DNA from 2 places in the Caballeronia sp. LZ001 genome. Region 2 is predicted to be linked to the other one. Evidence: riboswitches for the same ligand, from Rfam matches in the RefSeq annotation. Region 2 holds a riboswitch; the other holds the start of a gene.
The links. A riboswitch is a leader RNA that binds a small molecule or an ion and turns the genes downstream of it on or off. The one in region 2 is predicted to bind cobalamin.

Region 1: it holds a riboswitch for cobalamin, as region 2 does, so the genes downstream of both, P9292_RS22610 (TonB-dependent receptor domain-containing protein) here and cobG (precorrin-3B synthase) in region 2, are expected to answer to the same signal.

The regions. Positions count from the first base shown of each region.
Region 1 covers NZ_JARTVX010000004.1:2,484,230-2,499,526, reverse strand. The annotation lists gene P9292_RS22630 (EVE domain-containing protein) at 1-427, opposite strand, end outside; RNA gene ssrS (6S RNA) at 505-687, opposite strand; gene P9292_RS22620 (cell division protein ZapA) at 810-1,124, opposite strand; gene P9292_RS22615 (ATPase) at 1,121-1,507, opposite strand; cobalamin riboswitch at 1,744-2,068, shown strand; gene P9292_RS22610 (TonB-dependent receptor domain-containing protein) at 2,154-4,031, shown strand; gene P9292_RS22605 (iron ABC transporter permease) at 4,058-5,056, shown strand; gene P9292_RS22600 (ABC transporter ATP-binding protein) at 5,053-5,835, shown strand; gene cobT (nicotinate-nucleotide--dimethylbenzimidazole phosphoribosyltransferase) at 5,846-6,898, shown strand; gene P9292_RS22590 (adenosylcobinamide-GDP ribazoletransferase) at 6,987-7,748, shown strand; gene cobC (alpha-ribazole phosphatase family protein) at 7,733-8,308, shown strand; gene P9292_RS22580 (cobalamin-binding protein) at 8,326-9,192, opposite strand; gene cobD (threonine-phosphate decarboxylase CobD) at 9,428-10,432, opposite strand; gene cbiB (adenosylcobinamide-phosphate synthase CbiB) at 10,486-11,427, opposite strand; gene cobU (bifunctional adenosylcobinamide kinase/adenosylcobinamide-phosphate guanylyltransferase) at 11,434-12,000, opposite strand; gene P9292_RS22560 (cobyric acid synthase) at 12,056-13,528, shown strand; gene P9292_RS22555 (hypothetical protein) at 13,654-14,421, shown strand; gene P9292_RS22550 (TonB-dependent siderophore receptor) at 14,659-15,297, shown strand, end outside.
Region 2 covers NZ_JARTVX010000004.1:1,334,064-1,349,360, reverse strand. The annotation lists gene mnmH (tRNA 2-selenouridine(34) synthase MnmH) at 1-585, opposite strand, end outside; gene P9292_RS16925 (ethanolamine ammonia-lyase subunit EutB) at 766-2,154, shown strand; gene eutC (ethanolamine ammonia-lyase subunit EutC) at 2,154-3,113, shown strand; gene P9292_RS16915 (sigma-54-dependent Fis family transcriptional regulator) at 3,295-5,160, opposite strand; gene P9292_RS16910 (DUF1328 domain-containing protein) at 5,284-5,457, opposite strand; gene P9292_RS16905 (OpgC domain-containing protein) at 5,591-6,724, opposite strand; gene P9292_RS16900 (TerC family protein) at 7,034-7,798, shown strand; gene P9292_RS16895 (hypothetical protein) at 7,803-8,030, opposite strand; gene P9292_RS16890 (DUF4186 domain-containing protein) at 8,122-8,520, opposite strand; gene cobM (precorrin-4 C(11)-methyltransferase) at 8,527-9,252, opposite strand; gene P9292_RS16880 (cobalt-precorrin-6A reductase) at 9,249-9,980, opposite strand; gene P9292_RS16875 (cobalt-precorrin-5B (C(1))-methyltransferase) at 9,977-11,065, opposite strand; gene cbiE (precorrin-6y C5,15-methyltransferase (decarboxylating) subunit CbiE) at 11,090-12,292, opposite strand; cobalamin riboswitch at 12,373-12,573, shown strand; gene cobG (precorrin-3B synthase) at 12,676-13,905, shown strand; gene P9292_RS16860 (precorrin-8X methylmutase) at 13,898-14,524, shown strand; gene P9292_RS16855 (precorrin-2 C(20)-methyltransferase) at 14,524-15,249, shown strand; gene cobJ (precorrin-3B C(17)-methyltransferase) at 15,237-15,297, shown strand, end outside.

The DNA.
Region 1 (15,297 bases), 1.2 Mb from region 2:
GCGCCTCGGTCACGGGCGTGATCGACAGCCGATTACCGCGCGCCAGCACTTGCATGTCGGCGAGTTCCGCGTGTTCGCGCAATGTCGCGAGCGGAATCAACGGCGTCTTCTTGACGAAGCGCACATCGACGAGCATCCAGCGCGGCGTCTCCTGCGTGGACTTGGCGTCGAAGTACGGGCTTTTGGCGTCGAACTGAGTGGGATCGGGATAGGCCGTCGAACAGACTTTGGCGATGCCCGCAATGCCCGGCTCCGGGCAACTCGAATGATAGAAGAGCACGCCGTCGCCGACTTGCATCTGGTCGCGCATGAAGTTGCGCGCCTGATAGTTGCGCACGCCCGTCCACGGGAGGGTTTTCTTCGGCGCGTGCGCGAGATGATCGATGCTCGCTTCGTCCGGTTCGGACTTCATCAGCCAGTAGCGCATGATGGATTCGGCAACGGGGTTGTAAAACGGGCTCGACAAAAGCAAACGGCATCGGTATGAACCGATGCCGCTGGAGTAGGGTCCCCACCTCGGCCGCTAGGCCGGCATCCTGAACCTGGGTTCAAGATTGGTCGCAGTAAGCAACACTTCGGGTACATCAGACAGAGTGACGCGCGCGCCCGTGCTGCAAGTTTCCACAACCGTGCCAATGTAGCATTGGTTCAAGGAATATATGACCTTGGCGAACCAGGCAGGGAGTAGTCACTCTACACCAATCGAATGTCTAATGCAGCCTCTCGACACCAATTGCGCAGTTTCTTTTTTCGATTGACATCGCGCGACCGATTAGCGTTCGCCAAGGAGCGGCGTCGCGGCACTTCGGTCACTGCACTTCATACTGCGCGATGACAGCACCAAGCTGTTCGTTCATGGAGTGCATCGTGCGGCGAATTTCCTCGGCGGGGAAGGCCTCGCCATGACGCACGCTTTCTTGCAGCCTCAGCAATTCGGAAGCGAGTGAAAGCGCGGCCATCACCGCGATGCGGTCTTGCCCGCGCACGTTGCTTGCATTGCGCACCTTGTTCATCTCAGCGTCGACGCGTGCCACCGCTTCACGCAGCGCGCCTTCGGTTTCCGGCGAACAGGCGAGGCGATATTGCTGGCCGAGAATGGATACTTCGATCTGCGTGGTCGTCATGCCTTCTCTCCGTGATGATGCTCGCTGTGCTCTCCCGCGTGCGCATGCTCGTGCGCGGCTTGCACATCGTGAGAACGGGCATCGAGAAGATCGAGCTGATTTTCCGTCTCGGCATGATTCGCGGACTTGCCGCGCGGCAACTTTTCGAGGATCGCGTTCAGGCGGACCTGCGCGTCGTCGATCTTGGCCGAGAGGGAATCACGTTCGGCTTGCAGCGTGTCGCGCTCTTCGCGCATTTGCACGAGCTCTGCCTGCACGTTCGCGTAGTCGCTACGCAGTTGTTCGATTTGTGCTTCAAGCGCGAGACGCGCCTGATTGTGCCGCTCGCTGATCTGGATCAGCCGGCCGATATTTCCTGACAGTAATTCGAGTTCGTTGAGCATGTGCTGCGTCCTCTAAAGACCTCGCATTCTAGCGCGGTTCAACGGAGCTTCCGATAATTGTCTCGTTTCGAGACGTAACAGCACGCGATCATGCGTGCATCGCGATGCATTCGTGTGTGGAAAGCGCGGGCGCTGCCGATGTGTTGCGACGGCGGGTTCTAGTTGGGTTCGTCGTGAGCCGTGTGTCTTGCGATGATCGGCCAGGGTCGTTTCTTGACGGTCCTGAATCGCGCTCCTACACTTGCCGCACTTTTGGTGCTCGCGTCCGCATTCTTTTGCGGGCGCAGTCAAACGGGAAACAGGAAGCGGCGCCGCCAAGGCCACGCCAACCTGTGCTGCCCCCGCAACGGTAAGCGACCGCAACGCAAGTTGCAAGTCGTCCCTTGCGCGTTTTTCGCCGCGCCGTCGTGTGAGTTTGCTTGCGAGTCTGTCTGATTCGCAAGAATCCGCCGCTCGACGCAGGCAAGGCGAAAAACGTGTCGATGCCACTGCGCTTCATGCGTGGGAAGGCGGGACGGTGTGTCGCCAGCCCGGATACCGGCCAACTGTTCAGCGCGTTCGTCTGTTCGCATTCGAGCGCGCTCGTCGCGCATTGGCCTTGCGGGGAGCGAGGTCGCGCCAGCCTACGCATGGGAACATTTCACGCATGGTATCGCCACTTGCCCGACACGCGGGCAGACGCAAAACGATCGAACGCGCCGCGCTCGTCGCCCTCAACACATGGCTGCTCGCTCATGAAGCGCTCGCGGACGAAGCCTCGCAACCGCCGCTCGCGCCCGTCGTCGTGACCGCGACGCGCACCGTGCAACCTCTCGCCGATACGATCGCGCAGACTTCGCTCTTCGACGCCCAGGATATCGCCGATAGCAATGCCTACGACGCGCTCGGCGTCATCGGTCTTGCGCCCGGCGTGCAGGTGACGCGCAACGGCGGCCCGGGAGCGAATGCAAGCGCGTTCATACGCGGCGCGTCCTCGACGCAATCGCTCGTTTTGATCGACGGCGTGCGTGTGGAGTCCGCATCGCTCGGCTCGGCGCAGCTTGCGCAGATCATGCCGGATCAGATCGACCGCATCGAAGTCGTGAACGGCAACGTGTCGGCGCTGTACGGCTCGGGCGCGATCGGCGGCGTCGTGCAGATCTTCACGAAAGACGGCGAGGCGCATCCGCCGCGCTTCTACTTCGAGACGGAATACGGCAGCTATCACACGCAGCGGCAAGCGGCGGGCGTTTCCGGCGCGCTCGATAGCGAAGGCCGCACGACCTTCAGCTTCAACGTATCGCGCGAGAAGACCGATGGTTTCTCGTCGATCGATCCCGCGCTCGCGCCCAACGCCAATCCGAACGCGAACGGTTATCTGAACGAAAGCGTCGCGGCCACGCTGCGCCACAAGTTCGGCGACAAATGGGACGCGGGCGTGCGCTTCTATCAGTCGAACGGCATCGACAGTTTCGACGATGCCTACGGCTTGCCCGGCGATCTCAACGATTCGCACAGTCGCGTGCGGTCGACATCGGTGTTTGCGAACGGCCGTATCACGGACCAGTGGACCACGCATTTCACGGTCGCGCAGGGACAGGACCGCGCGAACATCGAGCAGAACGGCATCTATACGAGCCGCTTCAATTCCGAGGATCGCCAGTATCTGTGGCAGAACGACTTTCGCCTGACGGAGGCGCACAAGCTCCTGTTCGGTTACGAGCATCTCGACCAGACGCTCGATTCGGATCAGTTCAGCGCGCCGGATCGTCACGTGAATTCGGTGTACGCGGGCTATGTGGGACGCTTCGGTCCGAGCGAAGTGCAGGCCAATCTGCGCCACGACCAGTATTCCGATTTCGGCGGCGCGAACAGCTACTATCTGGGCTATGCGTACAACATCGACACGCACTGGCGCGCGAGCGCGAGTTACGCGGCGTCGTTCCGCGCGCCGAGCTTCGACGATCTCTACTATCCGTTCAGCGGCAATCCGTCCATTCAGCCCGAGCGCAGTCATTCGGTGGAAGCGGCGCTGCAGTACGCATCGGACCAAGTGGGCGTGCTGCGCGTGACGGCGTTTCAGACGCGCTATTCGAATCTGATCGATTACGTATCGGACGGCAGCGGCTTCTATATCGCGCAGAACGTCGGACGCGCGAAGGTGCAGGGCGTCGAGGGATCGTGGGCAGGGCATGTCGGCGCCACTGATTTGCGCGCGGGCGTGACGTTCCAGAATCCCGTCGATGAAACCGGCAATCAGGACCTGACGCGCCGTGCGCGGCGTTTCGCGAGTTTCAGCGCGCATCGCTCGATAGGAAGCTGGCGCGTGGGTGGCGAGTGGATCGTGAGCGGTGCGCGCAGCGATTACGATTCGACGCTCGCGGGCTATGGCGTCGTGAATCTGTCGGCGCGTTATGACATCACGAAGTCGTGGTACGTGAGCGCGCGTGTCGACAACCTCTTCGACCGGAACTATGAACTGGCTTATTCGTACAACACGCCGAGGCGCGGCGCTTATGTCACGCTCGGCTGGCGCCCGTCGTGAGCGACACCGTTGACCTGCGCCGCGCGATGAACGCGAAACGCGCGTTAGGCATCTGGGCTGCGCTCGGGCTTGCCGCGTTGCTTGTGTTCGTGGCGTCGCTCGCGCTCGGCAGCGTCGCGTTGCCCTTGCCGCGCGCCATCGCGGCGTTGCTGCACGCGCATGCGGCCGCGCCCGATATCGCCGATGACATCGTGCTCACCTTGCGTTTGCCGCGCGCGCTTGCGGGTTTTGCTTCGGGCGCCTTGCTCGCGCTTTCCGGCGCGCTGCTGCAAGTGCTGTTGCGCAATCCGCTGGCCGAGCCGTACGTGCTCGGCGTATCCGGCGGAGCGGCGACCTTCGCACTCACGGCGATGCTCGCGTCGCTGCCGTGGTGGGGCATCGATCTGGCGGCGTGCGCGGGCGCGTTCGCATCCATCGTGCTGGTGCTTGGACTCGCGCGACGCGACCTGTGGCACGGCGATCGCGATGCCTCGCCGCGTCTTCTGCTGACAGGCGTCGTGATAGCGGCGGGCTGGGGCGCGCTCATCACGTTGATCCTCAGCATTGCGCCGGAAAATCGCTTGCGCGGGATGATCTTCTGGCTGACGGGCGACCTGAACGGCGCAGCGACGCCGTGGCCCGCGCTGATCGCGCTCGTCGTCGCGATGATCGTCGTCGTGCCGCTCGCGCCGCGACTCAACGTGCTGTTGCGTGGCGATACGGCCGCGCGTTCGCTCGGCGTGCCTGTCTCGCGCGTGCGGCTGTCGGTGTATCTCGTCGCATCGCTTGCGGCAGCGGCGGCTGTCACGACGGCGGGCACCATCGGCTTCGTTGGGCTCGTCGTGCCGCATTTATTGCGGCTCGCGTTCGGCAACGATCAGCGCATGCTCGTGCCGGCGTCGGCGCTGGCGGGCGGCCTCGCGGTAATGAGCGCCGATCTCGTCGCGCGCACGGCGATCGCGCCCGCGCAATTGCCGGTGGGCGTGGTGACCGCGCTCGTCGGCGTGCCGATGTTCCTGTGGATGCTGCTGGCGAGACCGCGATGACCCTGCATATCGAACACGTCAGCTTGCGCGCGGGCGCACGCACGCTCGTGGAAGACCTCACGCAAAGTATCGGCGCGGGCGAGATGTGGTGCATAGCCGGGCCGAACGGCGCGGGCAAGACCACGCTGATTGGCGTGCTCGCGGGTTTGACAAAGCCGGCCGAAGGCGCGATATCGCTCGATGGCCGCGCGCTCGCATCCTGGCGCGCGGCGGATCTCGCACGCGCGCGCTCGCTGATGCCGCAAAGCTCGCACGATGCCTTCAGCGCGACCGTACTCGACACCGTGCTGCTGAACCGCTTTCCGTATGTCACGGGCTGGGGCTGGGAGAGCGCCGAAGACCGCGCTGCCGCGCATGCCGCGCTCGATGCGCTCGGTCTTCTATCGTTCGCCTCGCGCGATGTCCTGACATTGTCGGGCGGCGAACGGCAACGCGTGACGCTCGCCGCCGTGCTGTGCCAAAACACACCGCTCTTGCTGCTCGACGAACCGCTCGCGCATCTGGACCTGCATCATCAAATCGATTGTCTGCACGTACTGGCCGACGCCGCGCGCAAGTCGGGCCGCACGGTGATTTTCTCGTGTCACGATCTCAATCTCGCGCGGCGCTTTTCGACGCACGCGCTTTTGCTCGATGGCAGGGGCGGCGCGCACGCCGGTCTCGTCGCGGACGTGCTCACGCCTGAACGCGCGAGCGCCGCGTCCGGCTATCCGCTAGCCTTGATTCGCGATGGCGAGCACGAAGCGCTCGTGCCGTCCATTCCCGTTGCACGCACCTGAAGGATTGCCGATGTCAAACGCCCACGACTTGCCCACGCCCCGCGCGCCAGACCGTTCGCGCGAAGCCGAACTGCAACGCATCATCGATACGAAAACGAAGCCGCCGGGCAGCCTCGGTCGGCTCGAAACGCTCGCGCTGCAAATGGGCGTGATTCAGCGCACGACGAAGCCGCGCATCGAGCGCCCGGCGATGATCGTGTTTGCGGGCGATCACGGTATCGCGGCTGAGGGCGTGAGTCCGTATCCGCAAGAAGTGACCGCGCAGATGGTCGCGAATTTTCTGGCGGGCGGCGCGGCGATCAACGCGCTGTCGCGTTCGGTCGGCATGACGCTCGAAGTGGTCGATGCGGGCGTGGCGACACCGATTCCCATCGATAGCGGCTACGAGCGTCTGTCGCTCGGCCTCGGCACGCGCAACTTCGCGAAGGAAGCGGCGATGTCGCGCGAGACCGCGCTCGAAGGCATCGCGCGCGGCGCGGCGCGTGTGCGGCATCACGCGGCGCTCGGCACGAACGTGATCGGCTTCGGCGAGATGGGGATTGCGAACACGTCGGCGGCGGCGTGCCTGATGAGCCGTCTGTGCGGTGTGCCCATTGGCGAATGCGTCGGACGCGGCACGGGTCTCGACGATCGCGGCCTTGCGCACAAGCGCGACGTGCTTGGCCGAGCGCTCGCGTTGCATGCGGCCGAAGGCGATGCAATCGACACGCTCGCGACGTTCGGCGGCTTCGAGATCGCGATGATCGCGGGTGCGTGTCTCGCTGCGGCGGACGCGGGCATGACGATTCTCGTCGATGGCTTCATCGCGACTTCCGGCCTGCTCGTCGCGGCGAAGATCGCACCCGAGGTGCTCGACTACTGCGTGTTCGCGCATGCGTCGAACGAGGCGGGGCATCGGGGCATGCTCGCGCATCTGCATGCGGAGCCGCTGTTGCAACTCGACATGCGGCTTGGCGAAGGCACGGGCGCGGCGCTCGCGTTGCCGATCCTGCGCGCGGCCGTGGCGTTCGTCGATGAGATGGCGAGCTTCGAGGCGGCGGGTGTCACGGACAAGCGAGAGTGACGGCGATGAGCATCATCCGCAAGCGCTGCGCGAGGTCGGGGCGCGTCACTGCGTTCAGGCGCGCGGGCGTCTCGACCCGCTTGCCACAATGACCCGTCCGCTCGACGAATTGCGCTACTTCTTCACCGCGCTCGGTTACTTCACGCGCGTGCCGGTGCCGCGTTGGGTTGGCTTCGAGCGCGCTTATTTGAACGCGGCGGCGCGATATTTTTCGCTCGTCGGCGTGATGGTCGGCGGTGTTGCCGCGCTCGTCCTGCTTGCGGCGTTGCGCGTGCTTCCGTTGGGCGTTGCCGTGTTGCTGTCGATGGCCGCCACGCTCGTGCTGACCGGCGCGTTCCACGAAGACGGTCTTGCCGATTGCGCCGATGCCTTCGGCGGCGGCTATACGCGCGATGACGTGTTGCGCATCATGCATGACTCGCGCATCGGGGCGTTCGGCGCGATTGCGCTCGTCATTGCACTGGCGCTCAAGTGGCAGACGCTTGCGAGCACGCCGCCGCTTATTGCCGCATGGTTGCTGATCGCCGCGCACGCCGCGAGCCGCGTTTTCGCCATCAGCTATCTCGTCACGCTCGACTATGTGCGCGCCGAGGGCAAAGCGAAGCCAGTCGCACAGCGCATGAGCGCGGGCTCGTTTCTGATTGCGATGACCTTCGGCGTGCCGTGGCTCTTTGTCATCGACTGGAAATTCGCCTGCCTGACGATCGCGTTGCTCACGGTGCTGCGCTGGGCGATGGGACGTTACTTCGTGAAGCGCATCGGCGGCTATACGGGGGATTGTCTCGGCTTCGCGCAACAGGTGTTCGAACTGGCCATTTATCTCATCGGGCTCGCATGGATCTCGTACTGATCCGGCATCCAGCCGTGCGCGTCGATGCAGGCGTGTGCTACGGCCAGAGCGATGTTCCCTTGCTGCGCGATGCGAATGCATCGGCTTGCGCTCTGAAGGCGCGCATGCTGTCGCTGAACGTGCCCGCGTGTGTCGATGGCTGGCATTCGAGCGGACTCGTGCGATGTGCATCGCTGGCCTCGGCGTTGAGCGGTGGCATCGCGCCTCACGTCGATGCGCGCCTCGCCGAGATGAACTTCGGCGCATGGGAAGGGCGCGCGTGGGATGCGATCGATCGCGCGCTGATCGATGCCTGGGCCGCGGATATCGAACACGCGAGGCCGCATGGCGGGGAGAGTCTCGTGCAGTTCGCCGGGCGCGTGGAGGACTGGTTGCGCGATATCGAGCGTGCCGAACGGCCGGTGCATGTGATCGCGCATGCTGGCGTCATGCGCGTGCTGACAGCGCATATGCTCGGGATGGAGCGCGCGAGCGTGTTGCAATGGCCGATCGAATTCGGCGCGATCGTGCAGTTCAGGCGCGTGAGAGGGAAGTGGCTGCTGGTGCGGTGGAATGCCTGAGGGCAGGGCCGCTTCGGTCACTTACCGCGACGCCCGCGCGCTTGCTCCAGATCCTTGCAAAGCTCGGCCGCGCCCAGCGCGATGCGCGGCGTCGGCCGATTGATCAGATCGCCATCGATACCGAAGAGGTTGCCGCGCGCCACCGCGGTGAGCGAACCCCAACGCTTCCATCGATCGAGTGCGGGTAATGCGCGATTCGGCGTCGTCGCGCCGGGCGTCGCGGTGACGATGGCTTCCGGGTTCGCCGCGAGCACGGCTTCGGTCGAGATGGTCGGCACGCGCGTGTCGTTCGCGGCGAAGACGTTGACGCCGCCGCACAACGCGATCACTTCGCTGAACACGTTGTCGCGGTTGAGCGTCATGAGCGGGTCGTCCCACACCTGATAAAACACGCCGACCGGCGGACGTTGCGCATAACGCGTCCGCAGACTGCCGATATCGCGCGTGAATGCAGCCGACGCCGCGCGTGCGTTCGCTTCCGTGCCGAGCAACGCGCCGAGCCGGTCGATGTTGCTCGCGATATCGTCGAGATGGCGCGGTTCGCTGAAGAAGATCGGAATGCCGAGCGCTTGCAGCCGATCCATCTGCCGCGCCGCATTGCCATGCCGCCATACGACGATCAAGTCCGGATGCAATGCGACGATGCGCTCCAGATCGAGCGCCTTGTTGTCGCCGACGCGCGGGATAGCCTGCGCTTCCTTCGGATAATCGCTATACGTCACCGCGCCGACGATACGCGACCCGCCGCCCGCCGCGAACAGCAATTCGGTGACATGCGGCGCGAGACTCACGACGCGCGTGGCGGGTGTCGCGAGCGTGATGCTGGAGCCGCTGTCGTCGGTGACGGTGATGGCGGCGAAAGAGGGCGATGCGCTCAGCGTCATTATCGTTGCGAGAAGGACATGCGGAACGGCGTGTCGAAGCGAATGCGCGGCGAACGCGCGCAGACCTCGGTTGCTTGCGCGCCGGAACAAGCCGATTTGCGCAGCCAAGGTGCGCAAGACGAGTTCTAAGCCCACGCGCAAACCTCCGGGAGCGAGCGTTCAAGCTGCGCCCGATTGACTTCACCGCCAAGCAAGCCGATCCGCGCAGCCAAGGTGCGCCAGAAAGATTTCGACGTCACGCGCAAACCTCCGCCATCGCTCGTTCAAGCCGCGCCCATTCTCCTTCGCTGCCTGGCAAGCCGATGCGCAAACTCGGCGTCATCCCAGCCGGATCGAAGAGCCGCGTCCAGATACCGCGCGTGGCAAGCGCATGCTGCAAGCCGCTCGCATCCAATGTCTGGAACGACGTAAAAAGCGGCGTCGCACGCGCGTCGAACCCATGACGCGCGATAAGAGCCGCGAGCCGTGCGCCATCGCGCTGCAAGCGTTCGCGGGTTTCCCGTTGCCACGCGCGATCCTCGAAAGCCGCCCGCACCGCGTGACGCGCGGGGCCGCTGACGGTCCATGAACCCAGCGCATCGGCGAGCATGGCGATCACTTCGGGTGCGGCAAGCACGAAGCCCGCGCGAATTCCCGCGAGTCCGAAGAACTTGCCGACCGAGCGCAGGACGACAAGCCCCGCATCCGCGCTGCGACCGGCAAGAGACTCGGCGGGATCGACATCGGCGAATGCTTCATCGACGATCAACGTACCGCCGCGCGATGCCAGCCTCGCATGCCAATGCAGCAAGACGTGGCGCGGGAGACGCTCGGCGGTCGGGTTGTTCGGATTGGCGACGATCACGTGATCGACGGCATTCGGCAACGTGTCGGCATTCACATCGAGCGGCACGACCGAATGGCCCGCGCGCACGAACGCCGGCGCGTACTCGCCATACGTCAACGGTGCGATGGCCACCGTGCGTTTCTTCAAGAGCCACGGCAAGGCGCGAATCGCGGCCTGCGAACCCGCGACGGGCAGCGCGAGCGGCGCGCCGTAATGAGTCGCGGCGAGTTCGGCGAGACCATCGGCGTCTTCGGGCAAACGGCGCCAGGCATCGGGCGGAATGGGCGGGACCGGATAGCCTAAAGGGTTGATGCCCGTCGAAAGATCGAGCCAGTCGTCGAGCGCGATGCCGTATCGACGCGCGGCTTCGCGCAGATTGCCGCCGTGACGGATGGGACGCAGTGGATCAGACATGATGGCGTGTGGAAGGCGCGAAGTGATGGACGCGTCGAATCGAAACAGAAGAATCACCCATGTCCGGACGCGCTCATCAAGGCAAAGACGAGCAGGATGGCAAGCCACAGCAAGATCGAACGCTCGACGAGCCGCAACGCCGCGACCACGTGCCTCGGCGTGGCCTCATGCCCCGCGCCGAGCGTCGGACGCGCTTCGAGCACGCCGTGATAAACCGCCGCGCCGCCAATCAGCACATTGAGGCTGCCCGCGCCCGAGGCCATCACCGGCCCTGCGTTCGGACTGTCCCACGCACGCGCCTGCGTGCGCCAGCAATGCCAGGCCATGCGCGTGTCGCCCGCGAGCGCGTAGCTCGCCGCCGTGAGGCGCGCGGGAATGAAGTTGAGCACATCGTCGATGCGCGCCGCCGCCCAGCCGAAGCGCAAGTAACGCGGCGTGCGATAACCCCACATCGCGTCGAGCGTATTGGCGAGGCGAAACGCGAGCGCGCCCGGCCCGCCCGCGATCACGAACCAGAAGAGCGCCCCGAAGATTGCATCGTTGCCATTTTCGAGCGCGGATTCGACGGCCGCGCGCGAAAGGGCGTTCTCGTCGGCTTGCGAGGTATCGCGCGACACGATCCGCGAGGTGAGCTTGCGCGCGCTTTCGAGGTCGCCGAGCGAGAGGGCGCGGGCAATCGGCGCAATGTGCTGACGCAAGCTCTTGGCGCCGAGCGCGAACCACAGCAAGATCACATGCACGGCCGCGGCATACGCGGGCGGCAGCACGCTCACGAGCGCCCATGCGACCAACACCGGCGGCACGACGGCCGCAAGCCACGCAAGCATGCCCGCCGGCCGCGCCCGATGCCCCGTGTTCATGCGCGCTTCGAGCTTCGTCGCATATCGCCCGAAGGCGACGAGCGGATGCCGCGTGCGCGGCTCGCCGAACATGCGATCGACGATCACGCCGAGCACCGCGAGCAAGGACATCGAGTAAAAGGAAAGCAGGAGCATCGCCGGTCAGCCTTTCAGCGCGATCGGCAGACCCGCGACCATCAGCGTCGTGCGCGTGCTTGCGGCGGCGACGCGTTGATTCAATCGGCCGAGTTCATCGACATAAAGGCGCGTGACGGAACCGAGCGGCACCACGCCCAAGCCGATTTCGTTCGATACCACGATGACCGTGCCGCGCACGGCGGCGAGCGCGCGGTCGAAGGCATCGAAGGCATCGGTGGCCTCGCGCGGCAGTGACGCGTTCCGCGCGTCGGCGTTATCGGTTGTGAAGAGCAGATTGGCGAGCCAGAGCGTCAGGCAGTCGATGAGCACGCACGCGCCCGGCCTGTCCGCGTCGCGCACGGCATCGGCAAGACTGAGCGGCGCTTCGACGAGCGTCCAGTGCGCGGGCCGTCTTTCGCGATGATGCCGCACGCGCTCGGCGAACTCGGCGTCGCTGCCGACGCGCGCAGTCGCGATGTATGTCACGGGCAAACCGCTCTCGTTGGCAAGGCGTTCGGCGTGCGCGCTCTTGCCCGAACGAGCGCCGCCGAGAACGAAGATGAGGTTGCGTGGAGAGTGGGTCGTGGTCATCGCAATATTGTACCGGCGGGCTAAGATGCAGGCTTTCACCCGAGGACCGCATTCCATGTCTTTCACGCCGCGCGGCACGCTGATGATTCAGGGCACGACTTCCGATGCCGGCAAGAGCACGCTCGTCGCGGGCCTGTGCCGGCTCGCGCGGCGCGGCGGCGTGAAGGTCGCGCCGTTCAAGCCGCAGAACATGGCGCTCAACAGCGCGGTCACGGTGGATGGCGGCGAGATTGGCCGGGCGCAGGCGCTGCAGGCAATCGCGGCGGGCGTGCCCGCGCGCATCGACTTCAATCCGGTGCTGCTCAAGCCGACGAGCGATCGAGGCGCGCAAGTGATCATCCACGGTCACGCGCATGCGAATCTGGACGCGCGGGCGTATCACGAATACAAACGCACCGCGTTCGATGCCGTGCTCGCGTCCTACGCGCGGCTCACGGCCGAATTCGACGCGGTGATCGTCGAAGGCGCGGGCAGTCCCGCCGAAATCAATCTGCGCGATCGCGACATCGCCAACATGGGGTTCGCGGAACGAGTCGATTGTCCGGTCGTGCTGGTGGCGGACATCGATCGCGGCGGCGTGTTCGCGCATCTCGTCGGCACGCTCGCGTGTCTTTCGGAAAGTGAGCGGGCACGAGTGCGCGGCTTCGTCATCAACCGGTTTCGCGGCGATCTCGGCTTGCTGACACCGGGGCTCGAATGGCTCGAAACGCAGACCGGCAAGCCGGTTCTCGGCGTCTTGCCGTATCTGCATGGCCTCACGCTCGATGCCGAGGACATGCTGCCGTCGCAGGCGCGGTCGCGCGGCGCGGAATCGACGCTGAAGGTGATCGTGCCGGCGTTGCCGCGCATCAGCAATCACACGGACTTCGATGCGCTGCGGGCGCATCCGCAAGTCGATTTCGAGTACGTTCGGCCGGGCATGGCGCCGCCGCCCGCCGACTTGATCGTGTTGCCTGGGTCGAAAAGCGTGCAGCGCGATCTGGCGTGGCTGCGTTCGAACGGCTGGGAGCGGGCGATCGAGCGGCATCTGCGCTACGGCGGCAAGGTGCTGGGCATCTGCGGCGGCATGCAGATGCTGGGGCGCACGGTCGACGATCCTTCGGGCGTCGAAGGCGCGGCGGGTTGTGTCGATGGCCTGGGGCTGCTCGATCTCGCCACCGTGCTCACGCCCGACAAGCAGCTCGCAAACGTGACGGGGCGGCTTGTCATCGACGGCAAGGAGGCGCCCGTGCGCGGCTACGAGATTCATATGGGACGCACGAGCGGCGCGGCGCTCGCGCGGCCGGCGGTGGCGCTCGACGACGGCCGCTTCGACGGCGCGGTGTCGCAAGACGGGCAGATCGCGGCGACGTATCTGCATGGCATCTTCGATACACCCGAAGCCTGTGCCGCGTTGCTCGCGTGGGCCGGCGTGAACGATGCCGCGCCGCTCGACTATCCGGCGTTGCGGGAGGCGTCGCTCGACCGGCTCGCGGATTCGTTCGAGCAGGCGCTGGATCTGAAGGCGGTGCTGGCGGCGTTCGCTTAAGGACGAGCTGCCGCGGGGCGTGCTTTTCCGCATTCAAGTTTTGCGGCAGCGGTCCGTTATCTGATTGTCGGCACGCCGTGACGAGCGGCGGCCTGTGCTCAATCCGATACCAAGAACACGTTCTCATGAACCTTCGCTCCAAGCTTATGCTGCTCGTATTGCCCGTCCTCGCTGCTTGCGGCGGCGGCGGCGACAAGACCTGCACGACCGACCTCGGTAATCTGCAGAAATCGTGCGTAACGAATCCGTCGCATACGCTTCCTGAAGGCTTCTGGTACGGCTCGGTGAATTCCGGGCAGTCGTTCGCGGCGCAGACCATCGTCCTCGAATCGGGTCAGTACTTCAGCATCTATTCGCGAGATGGCTCGTTCGTCTGGCTGATCGAAGGCATCATGACGGCGACCGATGGCGCGTTCAGCGACGCGTCGACGGTAGGTTTCCACGAAGCAGGCGCGATCCGTGCCGGCTCGCTCAGCGGCAACTTCACGCAGAAGAGCACGCTCACCGCGACCACCTCGCTCTATGTTTCGCCCGATACCGCCGCCACCGCGTACAACGGCAACTACAACGCGACGTACGACACGCCGATCACCATCAACGACGTGGCGCGCACCTGGACGAGCGCATCGGGCGTCTCGCCGATCTCTTCGATCACCTTCGCGGCGGACGGCACGGCCAAGGGCACGCAGAACGCCTGCACGTTCACGGGCAGCTTCAAGCCGCGCTCGACCGGCAAGCATCTGCTCGATGGCACCTTGAACTTCGCGGGCGGCGCGTCTTGCACGCTCAATAACGTGTCGATGCCCGTGGAGGCCACGGTCGTCAACGGACAGCTCACCGTCGTCGGCGTCACGACGCAGCGGGATCAGGCGTTCTATCTGTCGGGACAGTGAGCCTGTTGCTGGTTTCCTAAAATCCCGGTTCTTCTTAGGATTTCAGCCGGCCGCGCGCGGGCTTTTTCTCGTCCAGTGTGCCGTGACGCCTCGTACACGTCGCAGCACGACAACAGTTTCTGATACGACAAATACAATTTTTGTACCGTCCGTTTAATAGACACTTTACAATTGTTAACGATTCGCATTTACGCGCTCAGACGGCTCAATTCACCTTTTTTCGAATATCCACGCCTTATGTCACGATCGGTCACCCAGCAAGAAGTCAGTCGCCGCACTGCGGTATCGAAGGCGGTAGAACGTCTTTTCGTGGGACTGGTCGCCGCCGCAATGCAGGCGAGCGCTTACGCGCAAGGCGCGCCGGCGGCGGACGGCACCTCGGCCGATAGCGCCGGTGCTGCTCAATCGACGACCTTGCCAGCCGTGATGGTCAAGGGATCGGCGGCGCCCGGCGATCTGCCCGCGCCCTATGCAGGCGGACAAGTGGCGCGCGGCGGCAGCATCGGTGTGCTTGGAACGGCGAACGTGATGGACCAGCCTTTCAGCACGACGAATTACACCGAGCAGATGATCCAGGACACGCAGGCGCGGACCATCGGCGACCTCGTCGTCAACAACGCGTCGGTGCGCACGGAGCAAAGCGGCGGCGGATTCGGCGACGTGTTCCAGATTCGCGGCTTCGACGTCCAGCCAACCGATGTCGCGCTCAACGGCCTCTACGGCATGGTCTCGGCGGCGCGCGTGCCGGTCAACCTGCTCGAACGCGTCGAAGTGCTGCAAGGCCCGGGATCGCTCATGTACGGCATGGGACCGGGCGGCAGCGTCGGCGGCGCGATCAACATCGTCACCAAGCGCGCCGACGATACCCCGCTCACG
Region 2 (15,297 bases):
CTCGAACGCCTTCTGCGAAGGCTGCGTCTGTCCCGGCAACGCGCCGAGCAACGAACCGCGATGTGCCGCGAGCCCTTCCAGATCCAGCGTTTGCGCGCCGGCCTGATCGAGCGCGTGCAACAGACGCGTCTTGCCGCTGCCGGTATGGCCCGTCAGCGCGACGTAGCGAAAACGGCACGGCAGCGTGACGAGGGAATCGAGCACTTCGCGCCGATAAGTCTTGTAGCCGCCTTCCAGTTGACGCGCCTGCCAGCCGATCATGTTGAACCAGGTCGTCATCGAGCCGGAGCGCTTGCCGCCGCGCCAGCAATAAATGAGCGGGCGCCAGTTGCGCGGCCGGTCGGAAAAGAGCGTATCCAGATGTCGCGCGATATTGCGCGCGACCATGGCGGCGCCGACGCGCGTGGCTTCGAAAGGCGAAACCTGCTTGTACATGGTCCCGACGATCACGCGCTCCTCGTTCGTCAGCACCGGCGCGTTGAGGGCGCCGGGGATGTGATCGTCGGCGTATTCGAGCGGCGTGCGGACATCGACGATTTCGTCGAAAGCGCCGATACGGTCGAGGTTCACGAGGAGATTTTTCACGGGCGATGACGCTGCACGGGCGCAACGCAAGAGGCGGGACAAGCGCGAAATTATCGCACGGGCGCGGATTTCGGCGCGGCGGGCTTTTTTGACGAGGCGCGGGCGCTGCGCGAAGCGGTTAAAGTGAGTGGCAGCACGTACGGACGACGTGGCGGCTTTCCCTTGAACGAAGGAAACGCGATGACATCTCAGGAGACGATCGGCGCCCGGCGCTACCGTTTCGACGATCTGAAAACGCTGCTCGCGCGCGCGAGTCCGCGTCGTTCGGGCGACGAACTCGCGGGCCTCGCGGCGGCGACGGAAGAAGAGCGCATCGCCGCAAAACTCGCGCTTGCACAGGTGCCGCTGCGCGCGTTTCTCGACGAACCGCTCATTCCCTACAAGCACGATGAAGTCACGCGCCTGATCGTCGATACCCATGACGCGCATGCCTTCGCGCCCATCGCGCATCTCACCGTCGGCGAGTTCCGCGAATGGCTGCTCGCCGACACCACGGACACCGCCGCGCTCGAAGGCGTCACCGCGGGCCTCACGCCGGAAATGGTCGCAGCCGTTTCCAAGCTCATGCGCAATCAGGACCTGATCCTCGCCGCGCGCAAGCGTCCGGTGATCACACGGTTTCGCACGACCATCGGCTTGCCGGGGCATCTGTCGGTGCGACTGCAGCCGAACCATCCGACCGACGATCCGAAAGGCATTGCCGCGTCCATGCTCGACGGCCTTTTCTACGGCTGCGGCGACGCGGTGATCGGCATCAATCCGGCGTCGGATTCGCCTGCCGCCATCACGGCGCTGCTCACGATGATGGACGATTTCCGCCAGCGCTACGACGTGCCGATGCAATCGTGCGTGCTGACTCACGTCACCAACACGCTCGCGGCAATCGAGCAAGGCGCGCCCGTGGATCTCGTGTTCCAGTCGGTCGCGGGCACCGAGCGCGCCAACGCGAGTTTCGGTGTATCGCTCAAGCTGTTGGAGGAAGCGCACGATGCCGCGCTGTCGCTCGGTCGCGGTACGGTCGGCGACAACGTGATGTACTTCGAGACGGGCCAGGGCAGCGCGTTGTCGGCCAATGCGCATCATGGCGTCGATCAGCAGACCTGCGAGGCGCGCGCCTATGCGGTCGCGCGCCGTTTCAAGCCGCTTCTGACGAACACGGTGGTCGGTTTCATCGGTCCGGAATATTTATACGATGGCCGGCAGATCATCCGCGCCGGCCTCGAAGATCACTTTTGCGGGAAGCTGCTCGGCGTGCCGATGGGTTGCGACATCTGCTACACGAACCACGCCGAAGCCGATCAGGACGACATGGACACGCTTCTGACTCTGCTGGGCGTGGCCAACGTGAATTTCATCATGGGCGTGCCGGGCGCGGACGATGTCATGCTGAACTATCAGAGCACGTCGTTCCATGACGCGCTTTATATTCGCCGCGTGCTGAACCTGAAGCGCGCGCCGGAATTCGAAGCGTGGCTGCAAAAAATGCGCGTGACGGATGGACGGGGCGGCTTGCTGTCGGCATCCGGCAGCGCGCAGGGACAGCCGTTGCTCGACTGGATCGATGCGTGATGGATGAGATCGATAAGCGGAGCGTGGATGCATCGGCGCGCGAGGAACGCGTCGATGAGCGCGCGGACGCGTCGGTGCAAAGACGCGACATGGCGGGCTTGCACACTGGCACGCCGAAGCACGAGGGCGACAGCGTTCGCGCGAGTGCATCTGCCAGTGGTTCGAGCTCGACCAACGGCATCGAAACCAATCCCTGGGATGCGCTCAAGCGCTTCACCAACGCGCGCATTGCTCTTGGACGCACCGGCGACAGTTTGCCAACCGCGCCGCTGCTCGCCTTCGGCCTGGCGCATGCGCAAGCGCGCGACGCCGTGCATCAGCCGCTCGATACCGCCGCGCTTGCCGCGGAACTACATGCAGCCGGCTTCGACACGCTCGAAGCGGCGAGCGCCGCGCCGGATCGCGATCATTATTTGCGGCGTCCCGACCTGGGCCGCGCACTCGACGATGCCAGCCGCGCCCGCCTTGCCGAACATGCCGCACGAACAGAAGCGGCGCCCGACATTGTTTTCGTCGCCGCCGATGGCCTCTCGGCTTTCGCCGCGCAGCGACACGCCGCCGCGTTTCTCGCCCGCCTGCGTCCGAAGCTCGATGGCTGGAAAGTCGCGCCTGTCGTCATCGCGACACAGGCGCGTGTCGCGCTCGGCGACCCGATCGGCGAGTTGCTGGGAGCGCGCATCGTCGTGGTGATGATCGGCGAGCGGCCGGGCCTCAGTTCGCCCGACAGCCTCGGGCTCTACGTGACTTTTGCGCCGAGGCAAGGCCGTCACGACGCCGAGCGCAACTGCATCTCGAACGTGCGGCCCGAGGGATTGAACTACGATGCGGCCGCGTTCAAGCTGCACTGGCTGCTGAACGAAGCGCGCCGCCTGAAGCTGACCGGCGTGGGCCTCAAGGATCATAGCGGCGCGCTGCCGTCTGCCGCGGGCGATGCAAGTTCGCTGGATCATCACGCGTAACGGCACGATCGCCACCGTCGTTTCGCGCGCACTTGCATTGCCTCGCGAGCGTTCGCAATTCGCGTGGCGGCGCGATGACCGTTCCGCTTATCGCACAGTACATGCGCACCGCGGCGACCCTGCAAATGGGCCGAGTCAGCGGCAAGGCACTCTTCACCATGTCGTATCAGTGACAAGAGCGCTATCGCCGCAACTTCCGATAAACCGTCGTCCGCGACACACCCAGCGCCCGCGCCGTCGCCGACACATTGCCGCCATGCGACTCCAGCGCCGCCGCAACCACGCTCGCGGCAATATCCGCGAGCCGCGCATCGCCAGCGGGAGCAGCGCTCGGTTCGTCGCGAACGGGAGACTCGAAATCATCGATGAAATCGCGCGGTAAATGCGTCACGCCGATGCGCGTTTCGTCATCATCGAGCATCGCCGATGCCGTGCGCAGCACGTTGCTCAACTGCCGGAAATTACCTGGCCAGCGATGCCGTGCAAACAGCGCCAGCACGTCTTCGTCGACGCTCAACACGCGATCCGCAAGACACTCGTGGCGCAAGATGCGCTCGACCGCCGCTCGCAAATCGGTGCGCTCGCGCAGCGGCGGCAAGGTCACAGCCAGGCCGTTCACGCGATAAAACAGGTCCTCGCGAAACTCGCCCTTCGCAACCTGCTCGCGCAACTTGCGGTTGCTCGCGCAGACCAGCGTGAAGTCGACCGGCACGGCGCGCGCCGCGCCGAGCGGCTCGACCACGCGCTCTTGCAGCACGCGCAAGAGCCGGCTTTGAAGCGCGAGCGGCATGTCGCCGATTTCATCGAGAAAGAGCGTGCCGCCGTTCGCCTGCACGATCTTGCCCGACGCACCGCGCTTGGCCGCGCCGGTGAACGCGCCCTGCGCATAGCCAAATAGCTCGGATTCGATCAGCGTCTCCGGCAACGACGCACAGTTCACCGCGACGAACGGTCCATCGCGCCGTGGCGAATCGCGATGAATGGCGCGCGCCAGCATCTCCTTGCCCGCGCCGGTTTCGCCGCCGATCAGGATAGGAATCTCCTTGCCGACCACTTTCCTGACTTGCTGGATGAGTTCGTACACGCGCGCATCGCCCGTACAGAGATCGGCGAGACGCGACGGCGTCTTGCTTTCAACGGGCGCAGTCGTTCTGACAGGCACCGCGACCGGCGCGACCGTGCGCTCGCGATATTCGACGCCCGCGAACACGCCGACGCCGCTGTGCAGCTGAAGGCGGCGCGGCGGCTTGCCGGCCCGCTCGATCAGTTCGTCGGGAGTCGCACCGAATAGCGATGCCAGCGTCTGCACGCGCAGATGCCCAAGCTCCAGTCCGAGTTGAAACTGCGCGCTGCGATTGGCGCTCAGAAGCCGGCCATCGAGATCGAATACGGCGATGCCTTCCATCAACGTGCCGATGAATTCCGGGCGGCTATGAAAATGAATTCGCAGACCGTCGCCGAACGCGCTTGCGATCAGGCGGTTCTCGATCATCTGGCCGGACATTTTGACGAGCGCCATCGTGTGCTGGTGATAGCCGCGGCGGTCGCCGGTGACATCGAGTACGCCGCTCAGGCCGCCGCGCGGATCGAGAATCGGCACCGACGAACACGTCAGAAAATGGTTGGCGCGCAGATAGTGCTGATCGCCGTGGACGGTGACGGCCTGCCGTTCGGCGATGGTCGTGCCGATGGCATTCGTACCCTGATGCGCCTCGCTCCACACCGCGCCCGCTTGCAGCGCGACCTTTTGCGCGCGGGCGAGGAAGTCGTCGTCCCCCAGGGAATGCAGAATCAGCCCGCTCGAATCCGTGAGCGCGATCATGCTGTGCGTGTTGGCGATCTGCGCGTAGAGCGTTTCCATCACCGGCAACGCGTGAGCGAAGAGCGCGCGGCTCTCGTCGCGCTTCAAGGCGAGTTGCGCGCCGGACAAGACTTCGTATTCGGGACGCATGGTCGCGGAAAGACCAAAAGTGGCCGAGCGCTCATGCGATTGATGGATTACGTCGTGATGCGCGGGCCGAAGCGCCGCGCCGATGGCATGCTGCATCGCCTCCTCCTCTCGAATTCAGCGCGGCGGGGTCGTCGGGCGCCCGTGCCGTCGCGTGAATGTCTCTTGACGCAGAGTAACACCGACCCGGCGACCGGGTCGATGCGAGGAAGCGCGCAGTCGTTACAAGACGAGCGAGCCCGCCGAAATGGCGACGATCAGGAAGATGACGAACAGAATCAGGAAGATGAAGAAGCAAATCTTCGCGATGCCGGCCGCACCGGACGACACGCGTCCGAAACCGAAGAAGCCGGCGATGACCGAAATGACCGCGAAAAGAATGGCAAGTTTTAACATGACGTCGATGGTTTATCGTTAAGGTTTCGCCTTGTCTGCAAGGGTTGTGCCCAATCTCTTTCAAGCTGTCGCTGAATTCGACCGTTAGTCGCTCGTACGCGCGTTAAAAAGGCGGCCTATTAGCCGCCCTTTCTTACTGCGCCCCGCCCTTCTCGGCCGCAGGAACCACGGCCGGAATCGTCCTTGGCCGCCCGCCCAGCCATCGCAAGACCGCTTGATGCACTTGAGGCACGGCAAGCAGCGTGGTTACGGCAATCGCATCCGCGGCCAGACCGGCGGGCACGTTGATGAGGCCATCGGTCAACGTGAAGAGAATGGAATCGACGACGAGCGATATCACCGTGCCGACGACGAAGCACACCATGCCGTCGCGCCCCACTGCCCCGACCCACGGCAGGCGCGATGCGATTTCCTTGATCAGACCGTAGCGCGCAAAATTCGTCGCGATCCACGCAATGGCGAGAAAATTGACGACGCGCGCGCCGGCGAGGTCACGCTTGAACGCGCTATCCAAGACGGGCGGCAGTACGAGCAGCTTGTAATACGCCATGCCGATGATCAGCGCGAGCGCGCCCAGACTGACGACCCATCCCATGCGATGCGAACTCACGCGCTGATAAACCGGCGTGCAGCGCGCCAGCACGCCGAGCACGAACATCAGTTGCCAGGCGGCGGGATTGAAGTCCCAAAGCGTGTCGTTGGCGGATGGCAAGTATTCACCGATTTGCGGCGCAAACGCCCACAGGCCGAGGCTCAGACCGAGCAGCAACCACGGCTTGCTGCGCGCGAGCGGCAGCGTAAGCGGCACGGACAGCGCGAAGAGCGCGTACATCGGCAGGACGGCGGCAAGATACGGCTGGCGCTCGAAGGTGAGAATCTGCGTCAGCGACGACACCGGCGCGGCCGTGAGACTGTCGAGGTCATGCAGCGCCAGATTCGGCGCGCTGCCGAAAAACGGCCGCAGCAGGAAGGTCGCGACGAGCATCAGCACGGCAGTGACGAGAAACGCGCGGTAGATTTCGACCGAGCGCTTGAGAAAACGCACGCGTGCGGCGCTTTCCGAGCGCCGGCTGGCCATCGCGGTATAGGCCGTCGCCGTGGCGAAGCCGCCGAGGAACACGAAGACTTCGGCGGCGTCGTTGAGCGCAAAGGCGTGCAGCGTGAAGCGCGACAACATGCTGCCGCCGATGTGATCGACGACGATGACGAGCAGCACGAGTCCGCGAAAGAAGTCCAGCTCGACGAGGCGTTGAGATTTTCCTGACATGCTGCTCAAGGAGTTTTCCTGCGGCGCGCAGGAGGTTGGCAGGCGCCGCAAACGGCGGCAAACGAGACCGAGAGTTTACCCTTAATCGTCTGCGGTGAGCATCTTCGCATAAGGAAAAAACCGTTTCAAATCCGGCGCTTGTTGTGTTTTGAGCGCAAACGCTGACACTTCGCAACGCATCTCTGTGTCTCCTCCGCTTGGTGTCTCGAAAAGTTTTCAAGTTCCTTTCATTAATCCAAGTCTGCGTTAATATCACGCGCTCAATCCACTCGATGCGGCTTTCGCACAACTCAAAGGCTTCCGACGCGCATGGACTACCTCGCCACACTGCTGACCGATCCCGCCGCCTGGGCCGCTCTCGCGACGCTCGTCGTCATGGAAGTGGTGCTTGGCATCGACAACCTGATCTTCATCTCGATCCTGACCAACAAGCTGCCCGAGGCGCATCGGGAGCGCACGCAACGCATCGGCATCGGGCTCGCGCTCGTGATGCGGCTCGGTTTGCTCGGCACGGTCGCGCTGATCGTGCGCCTCACCGCGCCGATCTTCGAGGCGTTCGGGCACGGCTTCTCGTGGCGCGACCTGATCCTGATCGCGGGCGGCGTTTTTCTCGTGTGGAAGGCGACCACGGAAATCCGCCATCACGTCACGCACGACGCCGACGATCACGCTGGCGCGAATGCGGGCGCGCGCCTCACACCGTTGTCGGCGATCGGCCAGATTCTGCTGCTCGATCTGGTGTTTTCCATCGACAGTATCGTGACGGCGGTCGGCATGACGGAACACATTCCGATCATGTTCGTTGCCGTGATCGCGGCGGTCGCGGTCATGCTGTTCGCGGCGGGGCCGCTTTCGCGGTTCATCGAACGCAATCCGACTATCGTGATGCTGGCGCTCGGCTTCTTGCTCGTGATCGGGATGACGCTGATCGCGGAAGGATTCGGCTCGCACGTGCCGAAAGGCTATATCTATGCGGCGATGGCGTTCTCCGCGCTCGTCGAAGCGCTCAACATGCTGGCGCGGCGGGCGAAGCGGAAGTCCGATCCGGCTCGGAACCGACGCGTCGAGAATTGATGCATCAGCTCGTGTAGCCGTCGCGGATCAGGCGGCATAGAACGGGCGCCATCGCGGGCTCCTCGGGTTCGCCTCGGTCGACCCATGCGGCGAATGCCTTCACGTCGTCGGTGAATGGCGGTTCGCCGCGCGCCTTGCGGATGACGTTGTGCGCGCTCAGCAAAGCTTTCGCGGGCGCCACGATCGATGCGATGAGCGGCCCCTTCGCCGGGCCGAAGTCGAAATTGTCCATGCCGTGCTTATCGGCATTGGCGATGGAGACTTGAGGCTCAGCAGGTCTGGTGGCGTCGCGCTTGCACGGCGGGGGCGTTATAAGCCATGCCTCAAAACGGCAACTCACCCTGCCGCTTTTCAACAACCGCGATCTCCGGCAATGGCTGCGCGCGCAGCCAGCGATCGATCGCGTCGACGACATGCCGACGTTCGGTTTCATCGAGTACCTTGCCCGCCGCGATGTCGTGCCATTTCGCCAGACAACCGCGGCAGCACGTCGCCGTCGCGTGCTGCGCGATGAACACCGGATGCCCGCGAAACGGCGTCTGCTTGCCATCGTTGAGCGGCGCTTGCGGCGCAAGGCGCTTCGCGATCAGCTCGTGCGCCTGCGCGACCACCGCTTCCACCCCGCGTTCGCGCAGATAGCGCCCTTCCCGCACACCCAACGCAAAACGCCTGCGAAACGCGGATTTCGCGAGCGAGGCGAAGACGGCGTCGAGATCGCGCATTGACCTTCATTCCTTGCCGTAGAGCGTGGAATCGGCGAAACCTTGGGCGTCGAGCACACGGCCCACGAGAATCAGCGCCGTGCGTTGCAGACCAACCGCCCGCACCTTCACCGCGATATCCGCAAGCGTGCCTTCCACGCGCGTTTCATCCGGCCAACTCGCGCGAAACACCACGGCGACAGGACAATCCGCGCCGTAATGCGGCAGCAGATCGTCGACAATACGCTCGATATGCCGCACGCCAAGATGAATGGCGAGCGTCGCACGATGACGCGCCAGATCCGCGAGCGATTCGCCTTCGGGCATCGACGTTTTCGCGGCATAGCGCGTGAGAATCACGGTCTGCGAGATGCCCGGCAAGGTGAGTTCGCGTTTGAGCGCCGCCGCCGATGCCGCCGTCGCCGTCACGCCCGGCACGATCTCATAAGGAATCGCGAGTGTATCGAGACGGCGCATCTGCTCGCCTGTCGCGCCGTAAAGCGAAGGGTCGCCGGAATGCACGCGCGCCACGTCTTCTCCCCGCGCGTGCGCGTTTTCGAGCAACGCGACGATCGCATCGAGATCGAGTTCCGCCGTGTTCACGACACGCGTCGCCCGATGCCCGCTCAACACTTCGTCGGGCACGAGCGAGCCCGCATAAAGAATCACCGGACACGAGCGGATGAGCCGCTGGCCCTTCACGGTGATGAGTTCCGGGTCGCCCGGTCCGGCGCCGATGAAATAGACGGTCATGGAAGAGGAAGTTCGGTTGTGAGTGCATCGAGCGCGCTTGCCGGATCGTCGAATGCGCGATCGGCTTCGGGAAGCGCGGGCCGCGCAAGCATCACGACGGGCAAGCCGCGTTCGCGCGCCACCGCGAGCTTCGCTTCGGTCGCGCGGCCGCCGCTGTTTTTGCTGACGACGACATCGATACGCGCCGCATCGAACAACGCGCGCTCGCCTTCGATACTGAACGGCCCGCGCGCATCGACGATCCGCGCACGCGCGTTGCCTTCGTGCGGGTCGAGACAACGGACAGTCCAGAATTGCGACGCGGGTATCTCGTCAAGATGCGCAAGCGGCTCGCGTCCGAGCGTGAATAACGGCTTTTCATAGGCCGCGATCGCATCGACGACGCCTGGCCAATCGCGCGCCTCGCGCCAGATGTCGCCTGCTCGCGGTTGCCATGCCGGACGACGCACGGCCCACAAGGGCACGCCAACGAGCGTACACGCTTCGCGTGCATGACGGCTCATCTGCGCGGCGTAGGGATGCGTGGCATCGAGCACGAGCGCGATGTCATCTTCACGCAGATACGTTGCCAGACCCGCCACGCCGCCAAAACCGCCGACGCGAACCTCACATGCGAGATCCGTCGGCACACGCCCGAGCCCCGCGAGACTGTAGACATGCGACGTGCCCAGCTTGCGCGCGATGACGAGCGCGTCGCCGGTGCCGCCGAGCAATAGCACGCGCTTCATTGCGCGCTCCCGACGATTTGCCCTTGCCTGTCGATGGCGAAAGTCTCCACGACGATGCCTTGCGGCACGACGTCGAGCGCCACTTCGCGGGCCCGCGCGCAGACGATATCGCCGAGCGCGATGCCTTCGCCACGCGTCAGCTTAAGCGCCTCCTGACTCGTGTTGGCCGCGCGAATCGCGTGCTGCAACGTGATGCTCGCGCCAGCATCGGCGGCCCAGGTGGCGAGAAGCGGCAAGTCGATACTCGACGTGCGGCTGTGCAGATCCATATGTCCCGCCGCGAGCTTGCTGAGTTTGCCGAAGCCGCCGCAAACACTGAGTTTTTCGACCGGCGCGCGGCGCAAGTGCTTCAAAACCGCGCCCGCGAAATCGCCCATTTCGATGAGCGCCATATCCGGCAAGCCGTAACGCGCGCGCATGGCGTCCTCGCTCTGATTGCCGGTGCACGCCGCGATATGTTGCACGCCATTGGCGCGCGCGACATCGATCCCCTGATGGATCGACGCGATATAAGCCGCACACGAAAACGGCCGGACGATGCCGGTGGTCCCGAGTATCGACAGTCCGCCGATAATGCCGAGCCGCGGATTCATCGTCTTGAGCGCAAGCGCCTCGCCATTCTCCACGCCGATGCTCACGTCGAAACCGCCCGCATAACCCGCTTGCGTGGCGAGTGCTTCGAGATGCTCGCTCATCATTTTGCGGGGAACGGGGTTGATGGCCGGCTCGCCGATCGGCAACGCAAGGCCCGCGCGCGTCACGGTGCCAACGCCCGGCCCCGCATGAAAGCGTACGCCATGCCGCGCCGCAAGCCGCACGCGAGCTATGACGAGCGCGCCATGCGTGACATCGGGATCGTCGCCGGCATCCTTGATGACGCCCGCTTCCGCTGCATCGCCGGCAAGACGGCAGAACGCGAGCGGCATGGTCACGGACTGGCCCTTCGGCAGCACGATCTCCGCGCGCTCGCTCGGCTCGCCGAGCAACAAAAGGCGCGCGGCCGCGAGACTCGTCACGGTCGCGCAGCTTCCCGTCGTGTAGCCGCTTCTGAGCGGCGCGGACTGTTCGGGCGTTTCGTCACGCATCGGGATGGTCATCCGCCGGCGAGCTCATGGCTTCTTCGCGTGCAGAAGCGTGATCGGCAGCGCTTGCCGCCACGTATCGAAACTGCCGAGCGGCTCGGCCCGTGCGATGCCGATCCGCGTCAGCTCGCCGCCATGCTCCGCGCGCCATGCAACGAGCGCCGCTTCGCTCTGCAAGGTCACGGCGTTGACGATCAGCCGACCGCCCTGCCGCACGCGCGCCCAGCACGCATCGAGGAGACCCGGCACGGTCACGCCGCCGCCGATGAACACGGCATCCGGCGCGCTCAAACCGTCGAGCGCGCCGGGCGCCTCGCCCTTGACGAGTTGCAGCGCAGGCACGCCGAGCGCATCGCGGTTATGTTCGATGAGACGCTGCCGCCCTTCGTTCGCTTCGATTGCAATCGCGCGGCAAGCGGGATGCGCGCGCATCCACTCGATACCGATGGACCCGCAACCCGCGCCGACATCCCACAGCAATTCGTCCGGTTGCGGCGCGAGACGTGCGAGCGTCACGGCGCGTACATCGCGCTTGGTGAGCTGGCCGTCGTGCCGATACGCGTCGTCGGCAAGACCCGGCGTGAGCGATGGCCCCGCGTGGCCCGCATGCGTGCGGCATTCGATCGCCATGAGATTGAGCGCCGCCACGCGCGGCTCGCGCCAGTCGTCCGCACGTTCGTCGAACCGGCGTTCATTCGTGCCGCCCAGATGCTCGAACACCGTCACGCGGCTCGCGCCGAAACCATGCAGCGTGAGAAGCTGCGTGACGGCGGCGGGCGTCGCGCCATCGGCGCTCAGGACGAGCAGACGTCCGCCGCGAAACACATGCGCGAGCAGGGACGCCACCGGCCGCCCGACGAGCGACACGCATTGCGCGTCCTGCAACGGCCAGCCCAAGCGCGCCGCCGCCAGCGACAGCGACGAAGGCGCGGGCATGACGCGCATTTCTTCCGTGGATAATTCGCGCGCAAGCGTGGCGCCGACGCCGAAGAACATAGGGTCGCCGCTCGCAAGCACGCATGTTTGGACGCCGCGCTCGGCGAGCACGGCATCGACGGAAAACGGGCTTGGCCATGGCACGCGGCGCGCCGCGATACGCGCCGGCAGAAACGCGAGGTGACGTTCGCCGCCGTGGATCGACCGTGCTTCGAAGAGCGCGCGCCGCGCCTCGCGGCCAAGCCCATGCCAGCCGTCCTCGCCGATACCCACGACGGTCAGCCAGTTCGACATGTGCGGCCTCCTACGGGCGAATTCCGCGTTTGAAGCACCCGCGCAAGGCGGGAAGCGGTCTGATGGTCGATAAAAGCGGGCATAATAGCGCGTTCGTCGGTGCCTGAAGGGTTCGATCGGTATCGAGCCTCATGGCCTAACAGGGAACACAGCAAAACTGTGGCTGCCCCCGCAATTGTACGCAGCGAGTCCGCGCTCCACTGCCACTGGTTTTTACCGGGAAGGCTAGCGCGAATGTCGACCTGCCAGCCAAGAGACCTGCCGACGTAAGCATTCACTGCTATTCAACGCTATTCAACGCAATTGCGCGTAGCCTGCCGGGCGGGGTGTACCGGTTCGCAACTCAAGCGCTTGAGCATACGGTCGAGCTTTTGGAATCGTTCTTGCCGCCTCGGTCTTCGGCCTGTCCCGGCCTCATGCGTATCGTGCCCGCACGCGATGGCGCCCTTGCGCGCGTGCGTCTTGCCGGTGGCGAGTTGCGTCGCGAAGCCGCGCATGCCGTGGCGCACGCCGCCGAGCGCTGCGGTTCCGGCACGATCGAAGTGACCAATCGCGCCAATCTGCAACTGCGCGGCATTCGCGACGACGCCCACGCGGAACTCATCGACATCGTGCTCGCGGCGGGCCTCGGTCCGACCACGGCCGGCGCCGACGATATCCGAAACGTCATGCTGAGCCCGCTTGCGAGCACGGGAACGCGTGCGCTTGCAGCGGATATCGTCGAAAGCATGCAGGCCGATGCCGCGTTGCACGCGTTGTCGCCGAAGTTCGCGTTGCAGATCGACGATGGCGAAACGCTTGCGATGCTCGATCATCCGCACGATCTTTGGCTTTCGGCGCTGGACAATGGCGCGCGCTTCGCATTCGGCTTCGCAGGATCGATGCCGCATCGTGAGGAACATGCGCCTGCCTCGGGCGCGATCGCCCGTGACGACGCGAAGCGCTTCATCCTGGCCGTGCTGCAGGCGTTTCTGGCACTGGCATCGGTGGAAGAACACCGCATGCGCGATGTGCTCGCACGCGTTGGAATAGCGGGCTTTCTCCATGCCCTCGACTTCGAAACACAGCACGACGCCGCACTTCAGTCATGGCGTCGCGCGCCTTCCAATGCAACGTTACGACTCGGCGCGCATGCGGACTATGTCGGCGCGCAAGCGCCGCTCGGCCGCCTCGATGCTAATACGCTTCACGCAATCGCCGATCTCGCCGAAGAACGCGTCGTGATGACGCCCTGGCAAAGCGTGTTGCTGCCGGACGTGCACGCGAATCGCATGACGCATGTCGTCGACGCCCTTCGCGCGCTTGGCCTCGCCACCGATCCACGCGATCCGTTCACGCGTCTGATCGCATGCGCGGGTTCTTCGGGCTGCGCGAAAAGCCGTGCCGATACGAAAGCGGACGCGCATCGATTAGCCGCCTTGCTGCCCGAGCATGCGCACGCGCATCTGAGCGGCTGCGAGCGCTTTTGTGCGGCGGCGCATCCCGTCGAAAACACGCTCGTTGCCGTTGCGCCCGGCCGCTACGACGTGCATCGAGGCACACACGTGATCGCCCATAACCTCCTCATCGAAGAGGCGGCCGCATGGCTCGCCCGGAGTCATGCCGATGTCTGACTATATCCGCGACGGTGCGGAGATTTACCGGCAATCGTTCGCGACGATTCGCGCCGAAGCCGACCTCGCCGCCATTCCCGCCAACCTCGAAAAGCTCGCCGTGCGGCTGATTCATGCGTGCGGCATGATCGATATCGTCGATGACCTGCGCTTCTCGTCCGATGCCGGTATCGCGGGCCGTGAAGCGCTCGTGAGCGGCGCGCCCATTCTCTGCGATGCGCGCATGGTCGCCGAAGGCATCACGCGCGCGCGCCTTCCCGCGAATAATCGCGTGATCTGCACGCTCGGCGATGCCTCCGTGCCGGAACGCGCCCGTGCGATGCACAACACGCGCTCCGCTGCCGCACTCGAACTATGGCGGCCCGATCTTGCGGGTGCGATCGTCGCAATCGGCAATGCGCCCACTGCGCTCTTTCATCTACTCGACATGATCGACGACGGCGCACCGAAGCCCGCGCTCATTCTCGGCTTTCCGGTGGGCTTTATAGGCGCGGCGGAATCGAAAGCCATGCTTGCCGCCGACAGCCGTGGCATTCCTTTCGTCGCGTTGCTCGGACGACGCGGCGGCAGCGCGATGGCGGCGGCCGCCGTGAATGCGCTCGCATCGGAGGCCGAGTGATGAGCGGAAGACTCCATGGTCTGGGCGTCGGTCCGGGCGATCCCGATCTCATCACGGTGAAGGCGTTGAAGCTGCTCAAGGCGGCGCCCGTGGTCGCGTATTTTGTCGCGAAGGGGAAGAAGGGCAACGCGTTCGGCATCATCGAATCTCATCTCGAAGACACGCAGACGCGCTTGCCGCTCGTCTATCCCGTGACGACGGAAGCGCTCGAACCGCCGCTTTGCTACGAGACGATCATCAGCGCGTTCTACGATGAATGCGCGCTCGCCATTGCGGATCATCTCGAAGCCGGCCGCGACGTGGCGGTGATCTGCGAAGGCGATCCGTTCTTCTACGGCTCGTACATGTATCTGCACGATCGCCTTGCCGCGCGCTTCGAGGCAGAAGTCGTGCCCGGCGTCTGTTCGATGCTGGGCGGCGTCGCAGTGCTTGGCGTGCCACTGGTTTATCGTAATCAGAGCCTTGCGGTGCTATCGGGCGTTCTTTCGGAAGCCGAACTAAAACGAAAGCTGGCGACGAGCGATGCCGCCGTCATTATGAAGCTCGGCCGCAACTTCGACAAAGTGCGTCGTGTGCTGGCGGAACTCGGGCTCGACAAACGCGCGTTGTATGTGGAACGCGCGACGATGGCGAATCAACGCATCGTGCCGCTGAACGAAGTCGATCCAATGGCATCGCCCTACTTCTCGCTGTTGGTCGTGCCGGGGACGAAATGGAGCGCATAGACTTAGCGAAGCCGCTTGCCATCGTCGTGCTCGGCAACGGTGCGCTGA